DNA from 2 places in the Mesorhizobium sp. M0998 genome. Region 2 is predicted to be linked to the other one. Evidence: riboswitches for the same ligand, from Rfam matches in the RefSeq annotation. Region 2 holds a riboswitch; the other holds the start of a gene.
The links. Region 2 has a riboswitch for thiamine pyrophosphate ahead of thiC (phosphomethylpyrimidine synthase ThiC). Riboswitches for the same ligand answer to the same signal wherever they lie in the genome.

Region 1 (8,363 bases), on a different contig from region 2:
TCAAGGCCGGTGGCGAATCGCCTGGAACAGCGCAATCGACATGACAGTCCGGGGGAACATTCCCCCGCATGGCACGTTCTTCGCTGTTGTAGGGCGCGGCGCCGCCATTTCAACCATCGGCGCCAACTCACGATTCGATCGCACCGCAACGCCTGAAGCAGGAGCGCGGCATGATGGAAGACAGTGCAGGACGGACCATGGTTCGCGCGGCGATGAAAGCCCCTTATCTGGAACGTGACGAAGAGCATCTCCTGGCGCTGCGCTGGAAGGAAAACAATGACCAGCACGCGCTGCACCGCATCACCGTCGCGCATATGCGGCTGGTCATTTCCATGGCGTCGCGGTTTCGCCACTACGGCCTTCCGCTGGGCGACCTGATCCAGGAAGGCCATGTCGGGCTGCTGGAGGCCGCGGCCCGTTTCGAACCCGAGCGCGAGGTGCGGTTCTCGACCTACGCGACTTGGTGGATTCGCGCCTCGATGCAGGACTATATCCTGCGCAACTGGTCGATCGTGCGCGGCGGCACCAGCTCGGCGCAAAAGGCGCTGTTCTTTAACCTGCGGCGTCTGCGCGCCCGCCTGGCAAACGGCGCCGAGCAGACGTCGAATGCCACGCTCTACCGCGAAGTGTCGGCGGCTCTCGGGGTATCGGAGGCCGATGTGGCGATGATGGATTCCCGCCTTTCGGCGCCGGACAGCTCGCTCAACACGCCGCTAGCCGACGATGCGGGCGCAACCGAGCGGATGGAGTTCCTGGTTTCGGATGACCCGCTGCCCGATGAGGTCGTCGGCGATACGATCGACGTCGAACGCCGCTCGGTGTGGCTGAAGACGGCACTCGGCGCTCTCAATGCGCGCGAGCTCAGGATTATCGAGGAACGCCGGCTGAGCGACGAGGGCGCGACGCTCGAAGCGCTCGGCGAGACCCTCGGCATCTCCAAGGAACGTGTCCGGCAGATCGAGGCGCGCGCCATGGAAAAGCTCAAGGCGGCGCTGGTAAAGCAGAATCCGGAATTTCTCGCAGCCTGAATCGCGTCGCCTGCTATTTGTCGGTGACGATCTTCACCTTGTCGCCGGCCGAAACCGCGGCACCCGGCGACAGCGCGTTGAGCACCCTGAACAAATCCAGCTTGCGGTCGACGCCGACCATCTGTGCGGCCAGGGAGCCCATCGTCTGGCCGGGCTGCACCGTGACGATGCGGATACGCAGTGGCTTCAGTGCTGCCTTCTCGGCAGCACTCAGGATGCGGAACGAGCCGCTGACCGAGCGCGCCACCGTGCTCAGCGAGGTGCTGGCCGACGGCGCAGCAGTCAGCAAGCGGTAGACCTGGCCGCCGGCGCGGATCACCGCAATGTCGAATTGCCAGCCATCGGCGCCGGCATGCGCGGTTGCCGCTTCGTTGCCGTTGATCGTCTCCTGGCGCACGCTGCTGTCGTCGAGGCCGGCAACCCAGCCGCTGCGGATGTAGTCGGTCAGCGAGCGGTCCTTGTCGATCGAAACGCCATCGAAGCGGATTGCCATGTCGCCCGGGCCTGTGGCCGTCACCGCCGCCGCCGAATTGTCGATGACGAAACCGTTGGGCACCGAGAACGACACACCGAGGCCAGGGTGCAGGAAGGTTTCGCCGCGCACGTAGCCTTCCTCCGGCGTGTCGCCGTAAAGCAGCCCGTCTACGCCGGCAAGAAATGAATCGCGGTCGCGCGACCCGACACCAGGCGCGCCGAACTGGCGGGCGTGGCGCTGCGCGAGATCGATACGCTGCGGCGTGTTGGGGTGCGTCGCCAGGAAGTCGAGGCTGGCGTCGGTGGCGCCGCTGATTGAGCGGAAATCGGTATAGGCCGACATCGACTGCAGGAAGCGGCCGGCGGCGTAGGGGTCGAAACCGGCTTCGCCGATCGACTTGATGCCGATGGCATCGGCCTCCAGCTCCTGATTGCGCGAGAACTGGGCCAGCCTCAGCTTGCCGCGGATCAGCGCCGCCTTGGCCGTCGGGTTGTCGCCGAGCACGTCCGAAACGACCTTGGTCGCCAACCCCTCTTCGGCTTCCAGCTGCTGGCGCTGCAGGCCGTGGTTGGCCGTAACGTGGCCCATCTCATGCGCGATGACGGCGGCAAGCTCGGCGGAATCGTTGGCCAGCGCCAGCAGCCCGCGGGTGATGTAGAGATAGCCGCCCGGCAGCGCGAAGGCATTGACGTTGGGCGAGTTGAGGATGGTGATGCGGTAGGTCTGGGTTGGGTTGGCCGACACCACGGTCAGTCTGCCGACGATCTTGGCCACCATGCGCTCCAGCTTGGGGTCGGAATACTCGCCGCCATAGGTGGCGAGGATGCGCGGGTGCTGCGCCTTCGCCAGTTGAGCGAGCTTGCCGTTGGCGGCGACATTGTCGACCGTGATCGGCTTGTCTGAGGGCTGAAAGCCTGATTCCTGCACGTCGGGAGGCGTGAACATCTGGCAGCTTGCCAGCGCCACGGCAAGACCGGCCAGCGCCAGAAAGCGCGCCAGCGGTTTCACCCTCCGATTGTCGATGCCGGTCGGCAGATCGGCTTCCTTTCAAGTCCTGGCACGTGACCGCGAAAATCGGGCGCGATTTCCGGAAAGCATCACGCGCAAATCAAGTGCTACGGCGTCCTTCGTGCGTCCGACAGATACGAGGCAGCAAGGGCAAATCACGGTCTAGGCCGGACCAGCTCCTGGCGGACCTAGCCACACTACCTCGACCATGGCAAGCAAGCGCCGCTTCGCCTTCCGCCGGTTTGACCATAAATTATGTCCGCTTCCGGGCAACATCTCGTGATCCAGCCGCAAACGGACCCGAGCCGATATAGCGTCGGAATGCCTCCGGTCCAGCCCCGACGAAAAAATCGGCCGCGGTGCCGGTCGCGGCAACCGTGCCACCATCCAGGAAAACCATATTTTGGCCGATACGGCGCGCATCGTCCGGCTGGTGCGTGACGAATAACACCGTCATGCGCTGCTCCGAATGGACGTCGGCCACCAGGTCGAGCATGTCGTCGCGCAGTGCCGGTCCGAGCGAAGCGAACGGCTCGTCGAGCAACAGCACCGGCCGGTCGCGCACCAGGACCCGGGCGAGCGCGACGCGCTGCCGCTCGCCGCCGGAGAGTTCGCGCGGCAGCCGGCTTTCCTTGCCGGCAAGGCCGACGCGCTTCAGCGCTGCGGCGATTGCGGCGCGGTCAGCCTCGCTCAGCCTGAGCGAAGGCGAGCGGCCGAGCCCGACATTCTGCTCGAGGGACAGATGGGCAAACAGGTTGTTTTCCTGGAACACCATCGATACCGGCCGCGCTGATGGCGGCGCAGTGCTGACGTCGGCGCCGCCGATCAGCACGCGGCCCGACCGCGGCGTCTCGAAGCCGGCCACCAGATTGAGCAGCGTCGACTTTCCCGAACCGCTCGGCCCCATGATGGCGGTGATTTCCGACGCCGGGAAATCGACATCGAATATAAGCGGCGTTTCACCATAGCTGAACGAGACATTATCGAGCCGCACGGCCGCGCCTTTTTCCACCGAAATGGACCGTTCCGGGCTGATCGGCATCATGATTTCTCCCTCCTTCCCAGCCAGTCCGCGGCCAACACCAGCGCCAGGCAGACAAGGCCGAGCAGCAGCGCCAGGCCGGCGGCATCCTCGGTGCGGTAACTGCCCATGCGCGCCAGCAGCAGATAGGGCAAGGTCTGCACGGAATCGCTGCCGAACAGCGCAATGACGCCGAGATCGCCGAGCGACAGCGCCATGGCGAACGCGAAGCCGGTGGCGAGCGGCCGCCGCAGCGACGGCCAGTCGACCAGCCGCAACCGGTTCCAGCCCGAGATGCCAAGCTGTGCGCAGAGCCGTTCGTGGCGTTCGCTCGCCGCGTCATAGGCAGGGCGGATGGCGCGGATGGCGAACGGCATCGCCATCACTGCATTGACCGCAACCACCATGACAGGGGCGATCGCAAAGACATCGCCGACGGTGCGCAGGAGCAAGAACCAGCCGGCACCGATGACGATGGGCGGCACCACCAGGACGAACCCCGCACCGGTGTCGGCCAGGTGTTCGAGCAGCGTCCTCCTGCCGCTCCGCCGGGTGAGCGCCAGCGCCCGGCGCGCCATCACCAGCGACAGCGACAACGCCACAGAGAGCAGCGCCGATAGGAGGGAGAGCACGGCACTGGTCGCCGTCGCTTGCCGCACCGCGCTCTCGCCGGCCAGGCGGCCGAGATCGGCGCCAAGCCCGGCTGCCAGCGTGGCCGCCATCGGCCCGGCGACAAACAGCAGTGCGAGCCCGATCGCCAGCGCGTTCAGCACGGTCTCGGCCGCACCGGCTGAAAAATACCGGCGCGGCGCCACCGGCAGATTGGCGTCGCCGGTCATATTGGCGCCAAGCCGCGTCAGTGCCAGCACGACGACGAAGGTCAGGGCAATCTGCAGCAGGGTCAGCGTCACCGCCCGCGCCGGGTCGAAGTCGAAACGCAGCGCCTGGTAGATGGCAACCTCGAGCGTCGTCGCGCGCGGCCCGCCGCCGAGCGTAAGCACGATGGTGAAGGAGGTGATGCACAGCATGAAAACGAGCCCGGCAACGCCCGGCAAGGCCGCACGCAGCGGCGGCCATTCGATCAGCCGGAAGGCCGGCGCAGCACCCATGCCAAGCTGGCTCGCCAGCCGCCATTGGTTAGCCGGCACGGTCTGCAACGCCTCCAGGAACAGCCGCGTCGCCAGCGGCAGGTTGAAGAAGACATGGGCAACGAGTATGCCCGACAGGCCATAGATGCCGGGCCAGCTCTGGCCGCCTAGCGCGCCCAGCGTGCCGGCAAAATAGCCGGCGCGGCCATAGAGCGCCAAGACACCGAGTGCGGCAACAATGGCCGGCAGCGCCAGTGGCACGGCGAAAAGCTGGAGGATGAAGCCTCGCCCGAAAAAACGCGGATGCCGCGACAGGGCGCGCGCGACGAACAGCGCCGGTGCGACGGAGAGCAGGGTCGACAACAGAGCCTGCCAGAGCGTGAAGCGGGCAACACGCAGGAGATAGGAATCGAAGGCGGAAGCGGCGCCGGACAGGTCGCGCGTAGCTTCGACGAGGAGCCCGGCGAATGCTCCGCCGATAAGCAGCGCGATGGCGGCGAGCGCGACGATACCGGCAGTGACGCGGGGATCGGCCGGATGACGCGTACGCATGTCGCCCTACCCGACACTACGACAGGCGTTGATCGAAGGAAATACCTGGCAAAGGCCGAGCCCACCCCTCTCTGGCCTGCCGGCCATCTCCCCCTCAAGGGGGGAGATTGCGCACTCAGCCGCCTTCGCCAATCTCACAAGTGGCAGGGCGAGGAGAGGCGACAAAGCTGCCGATCTCCCCCCTTGAGGGGGAGATGGCCGGCAGGCCAGAGGGGGGTGGCTTGGCGCAAACATCCGACGAGGCTTGAGCCCTACCTGCTCATCGCCGCAAGCCACTCATCGACCCAGGCCTTGCGGTTGGCCGCGACGTCTTCCGGGCTGAACAGCAAGGTCTTGGTCGGCTTGACCAGCTTGTCGAACGCCGGGTTGAGCGGCTTGTCGGTTTTGCCGGCCGGGAACATCCAGTTGGTTTCGGGAATGACATCCTGGAATTTCGGTCCGGTCATGAAGGCAATGAACTTTTCCGCCAGCGGGTTCTTCGCGCCCTTGGTGGTGATCCCCGCGACCTCGATCTGCAGATATTCGCCCTCCTCGAAGGACGCCGCCTGGTAGCGCTCGGTGTTTTCGGCGACCATGTGGTAGGCCGGCGAGGTCGTGTAGGACAGCACCATCGGCGCCTCGCCCTTGGTGAACAGGCCGTAGGCCTCGCTCCAGCCCGGCGTTACCGTCAGCACCTTCGCCTTGAGTTTGGCCCAGGCTTCCGGCGCCTTGTCGCCATAGACCGACTTGACCCACAGCAGCAGGCCAAGGCCCGGCGTCGAGGTGCGCGGATCCTGGATGACGATCTTCTCTCCGGCATCGCCCTCGACCAATTCCCTGAGGCTCTTCGGCGGGCTCTTCAGTTTTTCGGTGTCGTAGACGACGGCGAAATAGCCATAGTCGAACGGCACGAAAATATCGTCGCTCCAGCCGCCCGGTACATTGACGCCCGAGACGGCGCCGTGCGGCGAAAACAGGCCGGTTGCCTTGGCGTCGGCGGTTAAGTTGGTATCGAGGCCAAGTACGATATCGGCCTTGGTCGCGGCGCCTTCCAGCTTCACACGGTTGAGCAGCGCCACGCCGTCGGCGACCGAGACGAATTCGACGACGCAACTGCATTCGGCCTCGAAGGCCTTCTTCACTGCCGGTCCCGGACCCCAATCGGCGGTGAAGCTTTCATAGGTATAGACCGTCAGTCTATCCTGTGCCGATGCCTGCCCTGGCAGGGCGAGCGCGGATGCCGCAAGCAGGACAATTGAGACAAGAGAGTGGAAAAAACTGCGCATCGGCGCCTCCTTCGTTCGCGTTGAAAGGAATTGAGGCGTCGGGCTGTCCGAAACGTCTAATCCCTCCGCCGGTACAAACCGGATCAGGTTCAGCGGGTTGGCAGTCTTGCCTCTCAGCCGGTCCGCGAAGATCGCGTCCGGCACCCCGTTAGAGCGTTGCGACACATAGGCCCGGCCGAAGTGCTGCGCAAGCGGAAGTTTGCCGGACATCCAAAGCCCAGCCTTCCGTTTCGTCTGCCGTTTCATCTTCCGTTTCCGGGGCAGGGCTGGTAAGGGCCACGAGATATGAGCACATTCACCATCCTGCTTGGCGGCGATCTCATCCGCACGCCGCTGCTCGACCGCCAGGTCGAAGGCTCGCGCGTCATCGCCGCCGACGCCGGCATCGGTCATGCCCGCATGCTGGGCCTGAGGCCGGAACTCTGGGTCGGCGATTTCGATTCGGTGCCTGCCGATTTGCCGGAAGATCTGGCCGCCGTGCCACGGCAGGTATTTCCCGCTGAAAAGGACAAGACCGACGGTGAACTCGCTATCGCCGCCGCGCTCGAACGCGGTGCGACAAGCCTTGTGCTCGCAGGCGCCTTCGGCGGCAAACGCACCGACCACATCTTCCTGCATCTGGCGCTGAGCGTCCGGCTGGCGGAAGGCGGAACGGAAGTGCTTTTGACCAGCGGCGCACAGGAAGGCATTCCTTTGCTGCCTGGAAAGACTGGCTCCGACTATGCCGACGGCACGCTGTTTTCGGTGCTCGGCTTTTCGGATCTCGCCGGCCTGACAGTCACCGGCGCCAAATGGCCGCTCGACCATGTCGAGGTTGCGTTCGGCTCGTCGCTGACCATTTCCAACGAGGTCAAGGGCCGGCTGGAAATCGCGCTGGCCAGCGGCCGCGCGCTGCTGCTCGCGCATCCCTACCCTCTTCCGGAAAGCTGAGCCCAGAAAGCTGATATGGCGCCGCCACTTCTCAATCTCGACGGGATAAAGCTGACCTTTGGCGGCACGCCGTTGCTCGACGGTGCCGCCTTGACGGCCTCGGCTGGCGACAAGATTGCCCTGGTCGGCCGCAACGGCTCTGGCAAGTCGACGCTCCTCAAGATCGCCGCCGGGCTGATCGAACCGCAGGATGGCGAAGTCTTCCGCCAGCCCTCGGCAACCGTGCGCTACTTGCCGCAAATGCCCGACATGGACGGTTTTGCGACCGTCCGCGCCTATGTCGAGGCGGGGCTCGGGCCCGCCGACGATCCCTACCGCGCCACCTATCTGATGGAGCATCTCGGCCTGACCGGCGAGGAACGGCCGAACGACCTTTCCGGCGGCGAGGCGCGGCGCGCCGCCCTCGCCCGCGTCATGGCGCCGGAGCCCGACATTCTCCTCCTCGATGAGCCGACCAATCATCTTGACCTTTCGGTCATCGAATGGCTGGAGGAGGAGCTTGCCCGCACCTCCTCGGCACTGGTCGTCATCTCGCATGACCGCCGTTTTCTCGAGCGCGTGTCACGCGCCACAATCTGGCTCGACCGCGGCCAGACCCGCCGTCTCGACAAGGGCTTTGGCTATTTCGAGGAATGGCGCGACACGGTGCTGGAGGAGGAAGAGCGCGAGCAGCACAAGCTCGGTCGCCAGATCGTGCGCGAGGAGCACTGGCTGCGCTATGGCGTGACAGCGCGGCGCAAGCGCAACATGCGCCGGCTCGGTGAGTTGCAGACCATGCGCCAGCGCTTTCGTGGTCATCGCGGCGCCGAGGGTGCGGCGACGATGACAGCCAGCGACGCCGCCGAATCCGGTAAGCTGGTGATCGAAGCCAAGAACATCGAGAAGACCTTTGGCGATCTGACCGTGGTCAAGGGATTCTCGACCCGAATCCAGCGCGGCGATCGCGTCGGTCTGGTCGGGCCGAACGGCGCCGGCAAGACGACGCTGTTGAAGATG
Region 2 (8,363 bases):
GTTCTTGCTTGATCGACCTCAGCACTGTTTTAGAATCGGTTTTCGGAAAATTTGTCTTGTGGCATCATTTTTCATGGGATAGGATCATTTTTCATAGGTTTTGCCGACTAAACCAAAATTCAATGGAAGGATTCGCGTTTCATGCCTGCGGTGCAACAGCACCAATTTTCAGGTCCTGTTACCGTTTTTCAGGAAATCCGCCTTCCTGAAACGGCGACCCCGGCCGGGTACAGCGCCCTGATCGGAGCCTACAGGCTCGCCGCGCCCTTGCCCCGTAGGTTGTTCGCCACTGGCGAGCATCATCGCATTACCGAACGGGATGGCTGGCGGATCATGACCCCCCGCCATGCCCCAAATCCTACCCTCGAAGGCCACCTGACCTTTGCGCTCAAGTACGAGGGACTGGACCTTGCCGTCCTCAAGCGGCTGTTCCAAGTGACCGGTCCCGCGCCGATCGAGGCGCTGGTCCGTGAAAGCCCGACCGGCAGTTATGCCCGCCGCATCTGGTTTTTATATGAATGGCTGAGGGACGCGCGTATCGATCTGCCGGACGCGGAGGCCGGACGATACATTCCGGTTGTCGATCCCGAGCTGCAGTGGCCCGGACCCGACAAGACCGCTTCGCGCTATCGCGTAAGGGACAATCTCCCCGGCACGCGTGAGTTCTGCCCTCTGGTGTTCCGCACCAAGATTCTCGAAAAATTCATCGGCCTTGAACTACCGCGGCGCGCGGAGGCAATCGTAGCGGACGTGCCGCGCGACCTCCTTGCTCGGACCGCCGCCTTTCTTTTGCTCAAAGACTCGCGATCAAGCTACGCGATCGAGGGCGAGCACCCGCCGCAAGATCGCATCCAGCGCTGGGGCCGCGCCATCGGCGAAGCCGGCCGCTGGCCGATCGATCGCGATGAGCTGCTGCGTCTGCAAAGAATTGTACTTGGTGACGCTCGTTTCGTAAACCTTGGCTTCCGAAAAGAAGGAGGTTTCGTCGGTGAGCATGATCGAGACAACGGTACGCCCTTGCCCGATCACATCAGCGCTCGGCCCGAGGACCTGCCGCGGCTAATCGATGGAATGGCGGCGTTCGATCAGGGCCCCGCGCAAAAGCTTGATGCAGTCGTAGCCGCCGCAATCCTCGCCTTCGGCTTTGTCTATATTCACCCGTTCGAGGACGGAAACGGCCGCATTCACCGCTACCTAATCCACCACGTCCTTGCCATGCGCGGCTTCAATCCGCCGGGAGTGGTCTTTCCCGTCTCGGCCGCGATCCTGGACCAGATCAACGAGTACAGGGGCGTGCTCGAGAGCTATTCGCAGCGCCTTCTGCCGTTGGTGGAATGGGAACCGACGCCGCAATTCAACGTCCGGGTGCTGAATGACACCGGTGATTTCTACCGGTTCTTCGATGCAACCCCGCACGCCGAATTCCTCTATGCTTGCGTTCAGCGGACGATCGAACGGGACCTTCCCGAGGAAACCGCATTTCTGCAGCGCTACGATCAGTTCCGGCAGCAGGTGGACGCCTTTATCGACATGCCCGAGCGGTTGACCGATCTGCTCTTCCGTTTTCTTCACCAGAATGATGGCCATCTATCGAACCGCGCGCGCGAGAAGGAATTCGCCGCGCTGACCAGTGACGAGGCAGGAAGAATCGAGGCGATCTACGCGCAAACCTTTGGTGCCCATTGAAGGTGTGATCATCAGGATCGATTTTAGTCCGACGGTTTGCGATTCCCTTGTCCCTGCCTTCATCTCCGATGCTTGACTTGTCGCCGAGACATGCACGATTTTTTCCGCACGGTCTGACCGGCCGCCGATCAGCCGCGGCCAGAACGCGCTTGACAAACCGGAGCGGTCCCGTCCAACCTCACGCATTCACCAGGGGAGTCCCGGCAAGGGGCTGAGATACTGCTGGCTTTCGCGGCGCAGTGACCCGTTGAACCTGATCCAGTTCATACTGGCGTAGGGACGGTGCAAGCGCTTTGCGGGAGTTTACGCCCGAGGTCCTGTTTCGGCAGGTCGCTAGAAGCGTCTTTTCATCCTTCCGGCACAGAACTGGGTCTCCAATGCAACGAGCAAAGGAGCCTCAAGATGAATGCCCTCACCCCCGCCGTGTCGACGGGACCGCTGCCTGCCTCACGCAAAATCCACAAATCCGGTACCATCCACCCGCAGCTCAGGGTGCCGATGCGCGAAATCTCCGTCCATCCGACGGCAGGCGAGCCGCCGGTGACCGCTTACGATCCGTCCGGCCCCTATACCGACCCGACTGTCGAAACCAGCATCGAAAACGGCCTTGCACGGCTTCGCCATGAATGGGTCACCGCGCGCGGCGATGTCGAAGCCTATGACGGCCGCCACGTCCGGCCAGAAGACAATGGGTTTGCGGCAGGCGAGCGCCTAACACCGGAATTTCCAGTCCGCAACCGGCCACTCCGGGCCCAGACCGGCAAGGCGGTGACACAGCTTGCCTATGCGCGCGCTGGCATCATCACGCCCGAAATGGAGTTCGTCGCCATCCGCGAGAACCTTGGTCGCGAGATCCTGCACGGCAAGCTTGAGCGCGACGGCGAGGCCTTCGGCGCGGCGATCCCCGACTTCGTCACGCCTGAATTCGTGCGCCACGAGGTGGCGCGCGGACGCGCGATCATTCCCGCCAACATCAATCATCCCGAGAGCGAACCGATGATCATCGGCCGCAATTTCCTGGTCAAGATCAACGCCAATATCGGTAACTCCGCCGTCACATCGTCGATGGCTGAAGAGGTCGAAAAGATGGTGTGGGCGATCCGCTGGGGCGCCGACACGGTGATGGATCTGTCGACCGGCCGCAACATCCACAACATCCGCGAATGGATCGTGCGCAACTCGCCGGTGCCGATCGGCACGGTGCCGCTCTACCAGGCGCTCGAAAAGGTTGGTGGCATCGCCGAGGACCTGACCTGGGAGGTCTACCGCGACACGTTGATCGAGCAGGCCGAGCAAGGCGTTGACTATTTCACCATCCACGCCGGCGTGCGGCTGCATTACATCCCGCTGACCGTTGACCGGGTCACGGGTATCGTCTCGCGCGGTGGCTCGATCATGGCAAAATGGTGCCTGCACCATCACCGGGAAAGCTTCCTCTACGAGCACTTTGCGGAGATCTGCGACATCTGCCGCGCTTATGACGTCTCCTTCTCGCTCGGCGACGGCCTTCGTCCCGGCTCGATCGCCGATGCCAACGACGCGGCGCAATTCGCCGAGCTGGAAACGCTCGGCGAGCTGACGCAGATCGCCTGGGCGAAAGATTGCCAGGTGATGATCGAGGGGCCCGGCCACGTGCCGATGCACAAGATCAAGGCGAACATGGACAAGCAGCTCGCCGTCTGTGGCGAGGCGCCGTTCTATACGCTTGGACCGCTGACGACCGACATCGCGCCGGGCTACGACCACATCACTTCCGGCATCGGCGCGGCGATGATCGGCTGGTTCGGAACGGCCATGCTCTGCTACGTCACGCCCAAGGAGCATCTCGGCCTTCCCGACCGCGATGACGTCAAGACCGGCGTGATCACCTACAAGATCGCAGCGCACGCGGCCGACCTGGCGAAGGGCCACCCGGCGGCGAAAGTCAGGGATGACGCCCTTTCCCGCGCGCGCTTCGAGTTCCGCTGGGAGGACCAGTTCAACCTGTCGCTCGACCCCGAAACCGCACGGTCCTTCCACGACCAGACCTTGCCCAAGGAGGCGCACAAGCTGGCGCATTTCTGCTCGATGTGCGGACCGAAATTCTGCTCGATGCGTATCTCTCACGACATCCGCGCCGAGGCACAGAAAGAGGGCATGGCGGCGATGGCGGCGAAATACCGCGAGGGCGGCGATCTCTACGTGCCAGCGGACGAGATCGGCGCACCGCTCACGCCTCAGCCAGGTAAGCCATCATGAAGGTGCTGATAAAGGGGGCCGGCGTCGCCGGCCTCACCGCCGCCTTCGAACTCGCCGCCCGCGGCGCGACGGTCACGGTCGCCGAGATCCGGCATGGCCTTGGAGGCAATGCGTCGTGGTTCGCCGGCGGCATGCTGGCGCCATGGTGCGAGCGTGAAAGCGCCGAGCAGCCGGTGCTGGACCTTGGACGTGACGCTGCCGACTGGTGGGATGCGGTGCTGCCGGGTCAGGTGACACGGGGCGGAACACTTGTCGTGGCCGCCCCGCGTGATGCCGGCGAGCTCGACCGCTTCGCCAGCCGCACGTCGGGCCATCGGCGTGTCGATGAAGACGAAATTGCGCTCCTGGAACCCGACCTCGCCGGCCGCTTCCGGCGCGGACTGCTCTTCCCAGATGAGGCTCATCTCGACCCGCGCCAGGCGATGGCAGCACTTCATGACAAGCTCGCAGCCATGGGTGTCAAATTCCACTTCGGCACCGACGCCCGGCATGTTTCCGGTTTCGATCGTCAGATCGACTGCCCGGGGATGGCCGCCGTCGATGACAGGCTTCGCGGCGTTCGCGGCGAAATGCTGATCCTAAACACGCCAGACTTCTCGCTGTCGCGCCCGGTCCGGTTGCTGCATCCGCGCTTTCCGCTCTATGCGGTACCGCGTGCCGACGCCCAGTTCATGATCGGTGCGACGATGATTGAAAGCCGGTCCGCCAGACCGGTCACGGCGCGTTCGATGATGGAGCTTCTGGGTGCTGCGTATGCCCTCCATCCGGCCTTTGGCGGGGCCGGGATCGTTGAAGCCGGCGTCGGCGTCCGTCCAGCCTTTCCCGACAATCTGCCGCGCGTCGAAATGAGCGGAGACACCGTCGCGATCAACGGGCTCTATCGCCATGGCTTTCTTCTCGCCCCCGCCATGGCGCGCCTGGCGGGCGAAATTGTCTTCAATCACGACAAACCCGTGGAGCTTGCTCATGAAACTGATGGTCAACGGCAAAGTGCATGAGGTTGCCGCCACCACGCTGGCCGAGCTGCTTGCCGCGCTTGACTATGAGGGCGATTGGCTCGCGACCGCCGTCAACAACGACCTCGTGCACAAAGCCAGCCGGGCGGAATTCCAATTGAACGACGGCGACCGGATCGAAATCCTCTCGCCGATGCAGGGAGGCTAGCATGTTCGATCTTCTCGGGACGACGCTTCCCTCCCGCCTGCTTCTCGGCACCGCTCAATATCCTTCGCCGGCCATCCTTGCCGATGCAGTCAGGGCATCGGGCACCTCGGTGGTGACCGTCTCGTTGCGCCGTGAGATGGGAGGCGGCAGGGCTGGCGAAAAATTCTGGTCGTTGATCCGGTCGCTTGGTGTCAGAATCCTGCCCAACACTGCTGGCTGCCACTCCGTCAAGGAAGCGGTCACGACCGCACAAATGGCGCGCGAAGTCTTCGGCACGCCCTGGATCAAGCTCGAAGTGATCGGCAATCACGACACGCTGCAGCCGGACGTGTTCGGTCTGCTCGAAGCCGCCCGCATCCTGTGCGAGGACGGTTTTGCGGTGTTCCCGTATACTACCGACGACCTTGTCGTCGCCGAGCGGCTGCTTGCGGCGGGCTGCAAGGTCTTGATGCCCTGGTGCGCACCGATCGGTTCCGCCCTCGGGCCGGTCAACATCACGGCGCTGCGCTCGATGCGCGGACATTTCCCTGATGTCCCGCTGATCGTGGATGCTGGTCTCGGACGGCCATCGCACGCGGCAACAGTCATGGAGTTCGGCTTTGATGCCGTGCTCCTGAACACAGCGGTCGCCAAGGCGGCCGATCCGGTCGGCATGGCGCGTGCGTTCGGCAAGGCGGTCGACGCCGGTCGAGAAGCTTTCAGCTCGGGGATGCTCGAACCCCGCGACGTCGCGGTGCCATCGACACCAACATTCGGCAGGGCGGTTTTCTCATGAAGCTCGATCCCTTCTACCTGATCGTCGACAGCGCCGCCTGGATCGAACGGCTGGTGCCACTTGGCGTCAAGCTGGTTCAGTTGCGCATCAAGGATAGGGACGAGGCCACGCTGCGGACGGAAATCCGCCGCGCGAACGGCGTCTGCGCGGTCCATGGTTGCCAACTGATCGTCAACGACTATTGGCGGCTCGCCATTGAGGAAGGCTGCGACTTCGTCCATCTCGGCCAAGAGGATTTGGCTGCGGCTGACCTGCTGGCGATTAAGTACGCCGGATTGAAGCTCGGGCTCAGCACGCACGATCATCTCGAACTGGAAACGGCCATCGCTGCCGAGCCCGACTATATCGCACTCGGCCCCATCTATCCCACCATCCTGAAGCAGATGAAATGGGCGCCGCAAGGGCTCGAGCGGATCAGCGAGTGGAACCATCGGGTGGCGCCGATCCCATTGGTCTCCATCGGCGGCCTCAACCCCGACCGGCTCGACGGTGTCTTCGAGGCTGGTGCGGACAGCGCGGCGGTGGTCACCGACATCACGTTGAATGCCGATCCCGAAGCGCGCACGCGAGAATGGATCGAAAAGACAAAGCCATGGCGCTGAGGCGAGAACCGCGTGTGCTCGTGGTTGGCGGATCAGACTCCAGCGGTGGGGCTGGAATTGCACGTGATATCGAGACGATCTCTTCCATTGGTATGCGCACCTGCCTGGCTGTCACAGCGCTGACGGTGCAGACGCACGAAGCCGTAATGGAAATCCATCCTTCGAAGCCCGATCTTGTGGCCGATCAGATGTGCGCCGCGCTGCAGGCCAACAAGGTGGCGGCAATTAAGATCGGCATGCTCGCAACGGCCGAGATCGTCGTTGCCATTGCCGGCGTGCTGCGCGAAAATCCGCAGGTGCCGGCAGTGCTCGATCCGGTGCTGGCCTCGAGCTCCGGCCGGGGGCTTCTGGAAGCAGGTGCCATCGCTGCCATGAGGCGCGACCTGATGCCGCTTTGCTGCCTTGTGACCCCCAATCTCCTCGAGCTGGCGCTCCTTGTTGGTGCGGAACCGCCAGCCGACGAGAGCGACGCGGTGAGACTGGGACGGAAATTGCTGGCAGCCGGCGTGCCGGGCCTGCTGATCAAAGGGGGCCACGCATCAGGACCTCGATCAACCGATATTCTGTTGCGTTCCGATCAAGAACCAATTCGCTTCGACGCACCTCGTCTTGTCGCATCAATCCGCGGGACGGGTTGCATGCTGGCTAGCGCGATTGCGGCGCATCTGGCGAAGGCGAAGCCGCTCGAAGACAGTGTGCGCGAAGGCAAGCGGCTTGTCTTGGCCATGTTTAAGAAGAATGCAGCAGACCGACGAAACTTGTAAAATTTTCCAACTCTCGAAAGACACGCCTGCCTCTCGCGGGTCCGGGCTGGTAATTTCGCCTCGTAATTCACCTCACTCGAGAGGAGTAGTTTGACGGCCTCGCCAGGCGGCGACCGCGAGATCAACGATGGCGAGGCGGCCGTCGTGCGCCGTATCTAGTGCGTTGGCATCCTTTCCCCACATCCGACTGCGATCCTGGAATTCACCTTGGTCGCGAGCTCCTGCTAAACGACGCCCCTCGACGGGAGCGGTCGATCCCGCGTCTCGGCTGCGGCGGCGCTAGGCTGACGCTCCCTAGGCCGTCCTGTTGAATCGGACTCGGGATCACGAACTGCCTCCGACAATGAATGAACATTGTCCGTCTTACGGCCATTTCATCGTCACCGCCGATGTGCTCAAGCGATGCAGGCCATCCCTGTCATTCAAGGGATTATCGGCTTCGAAAAACAGTGAAGCTTCATCCGTCCTTGCATCCGCTTCGCTCAGGCTCAGCAGACGTCAGCAGGTTCTTCACCAGGTTAAGAGCGAGGGCGTGTGGCTCAAGCCGGCTTGGCACGAGGGCCGGGAGGTGATCGCGGTGTTCGAGACCGAGCCGACGCGAAACCCAACCACTTTATGTGGCTCGAGTGGTGTGAAGGTCGGATCAGCTTCATTCGCGACTACCGCAATGCCCGCTATGTTGCCGATGATGCGGAGCTGGCGCTGGACGCCACGTCCCACGGCGACGGAACCGGCAACTATGCTCGTCGCGACGCCTAATCAAGCCCGATGGCAGCTCCATCCGGCACTCGTTGACAAGCCTGCCGTGATATGAACAGGATTATACAGGCTCACTGAACAGGTACCCATATGAAGCGGCGCTCGGTTCAACTGTCTCCCGGCACGGGCAAGCCCGAACAGATCGCCACCGTTCTCGAACATGAAATCCGCTCCGGTGTTCTCGGCTTCGGCGACCGGCTGCAAAGCGAGAACAAGCTCGTCCAGCGTTTCTCCGTCAGCCGCAACACCGTCCGCAAAGGCCTCGAGGAACTGTCCAACCGCGGGCTGATCACGACCAAAGTCGGCATCGGCTCTTTCGTCACCTTCGATGGCAAGCCCGTTGATGACTCCATCGGTTGGTCGCGGGCGCTCGCC

Region 1: linked by a shared signal. The riboswitch ahead of thiB (thiamine ABC transporter substrate binding subunit) and the one ahead of thiC (phosphomethylpyrimidine synthase ThiC) in region 2 are both predicted to bind thiamine pyrophosphate.

What each region holds. Positions count from the first base shown of each region.
Region 1 covers NZ_JAMYND010000014.1:99,479-107,841, reverse strand. Annotated here, with positions in the region: gene NKH59_RS15820 (RNA polymerase factor sigma-32) at 171-1,028, shown strand; gene NKH59_RS15815 (M48 family metalloprotease) at 1,042-2,511, opposite strand; gene thiQ (thiamine ABC transporter ATP-binding protein) at 2,765-3,556, opposite strand; gene thiP (thiamine/thiamine pyrophosphate ABC transporter permease) at 3,553-5,172, opposite strand; gene thiB (thiamine ABC transporter substrate binding subunit) at 5,424-6,437, opposite strand; TPP riboswitch at 6,481-6,595, opposite strand; gene NKH59_RS15795 (thiamine diphosphokinase) at 6,723-7,367, shown strand; gene NKH59_RS15790 (ABC-F family ATP-binding cassette domain-containing protein) at 7,383-8,363, shown strand, end outside.
Region 2 covers NZ_JAMYND010000003.1:58,770-67,132, forward strand. Annotated here, with positions in the region: gene NKH59_RS03695 (Fic family protein) at 142-1,686, shown strand; TPP riboswitch at 1,868-1,984, shown strand; gene thiC (phosphomethylpyrimidine synthase ThiC) at 2,089-3,924, shown strand; gene thiO (glycine oxidase ThiO) at 3,921-4,922, shown strand; gene thiS (sulfur carrier protein ThiS) at 4,891-5,088, shown strand; gene NKH59_RS03715 (thiazole synthase) at 5,090-5,863, shown strand; gene NKH59_RS03720 (thiamine phosphate synthase) at 5,860-6,465, shown strand; gene NKH59_RS03725 (hydroxymethylpyrimidine/phosphomethylpyrimidine kinase) at 6,456-7,229, shown strand; gene NKH59_RS03730 (GntR family transcriptional regulator) at 8,079-8,363, shown strand, end outside.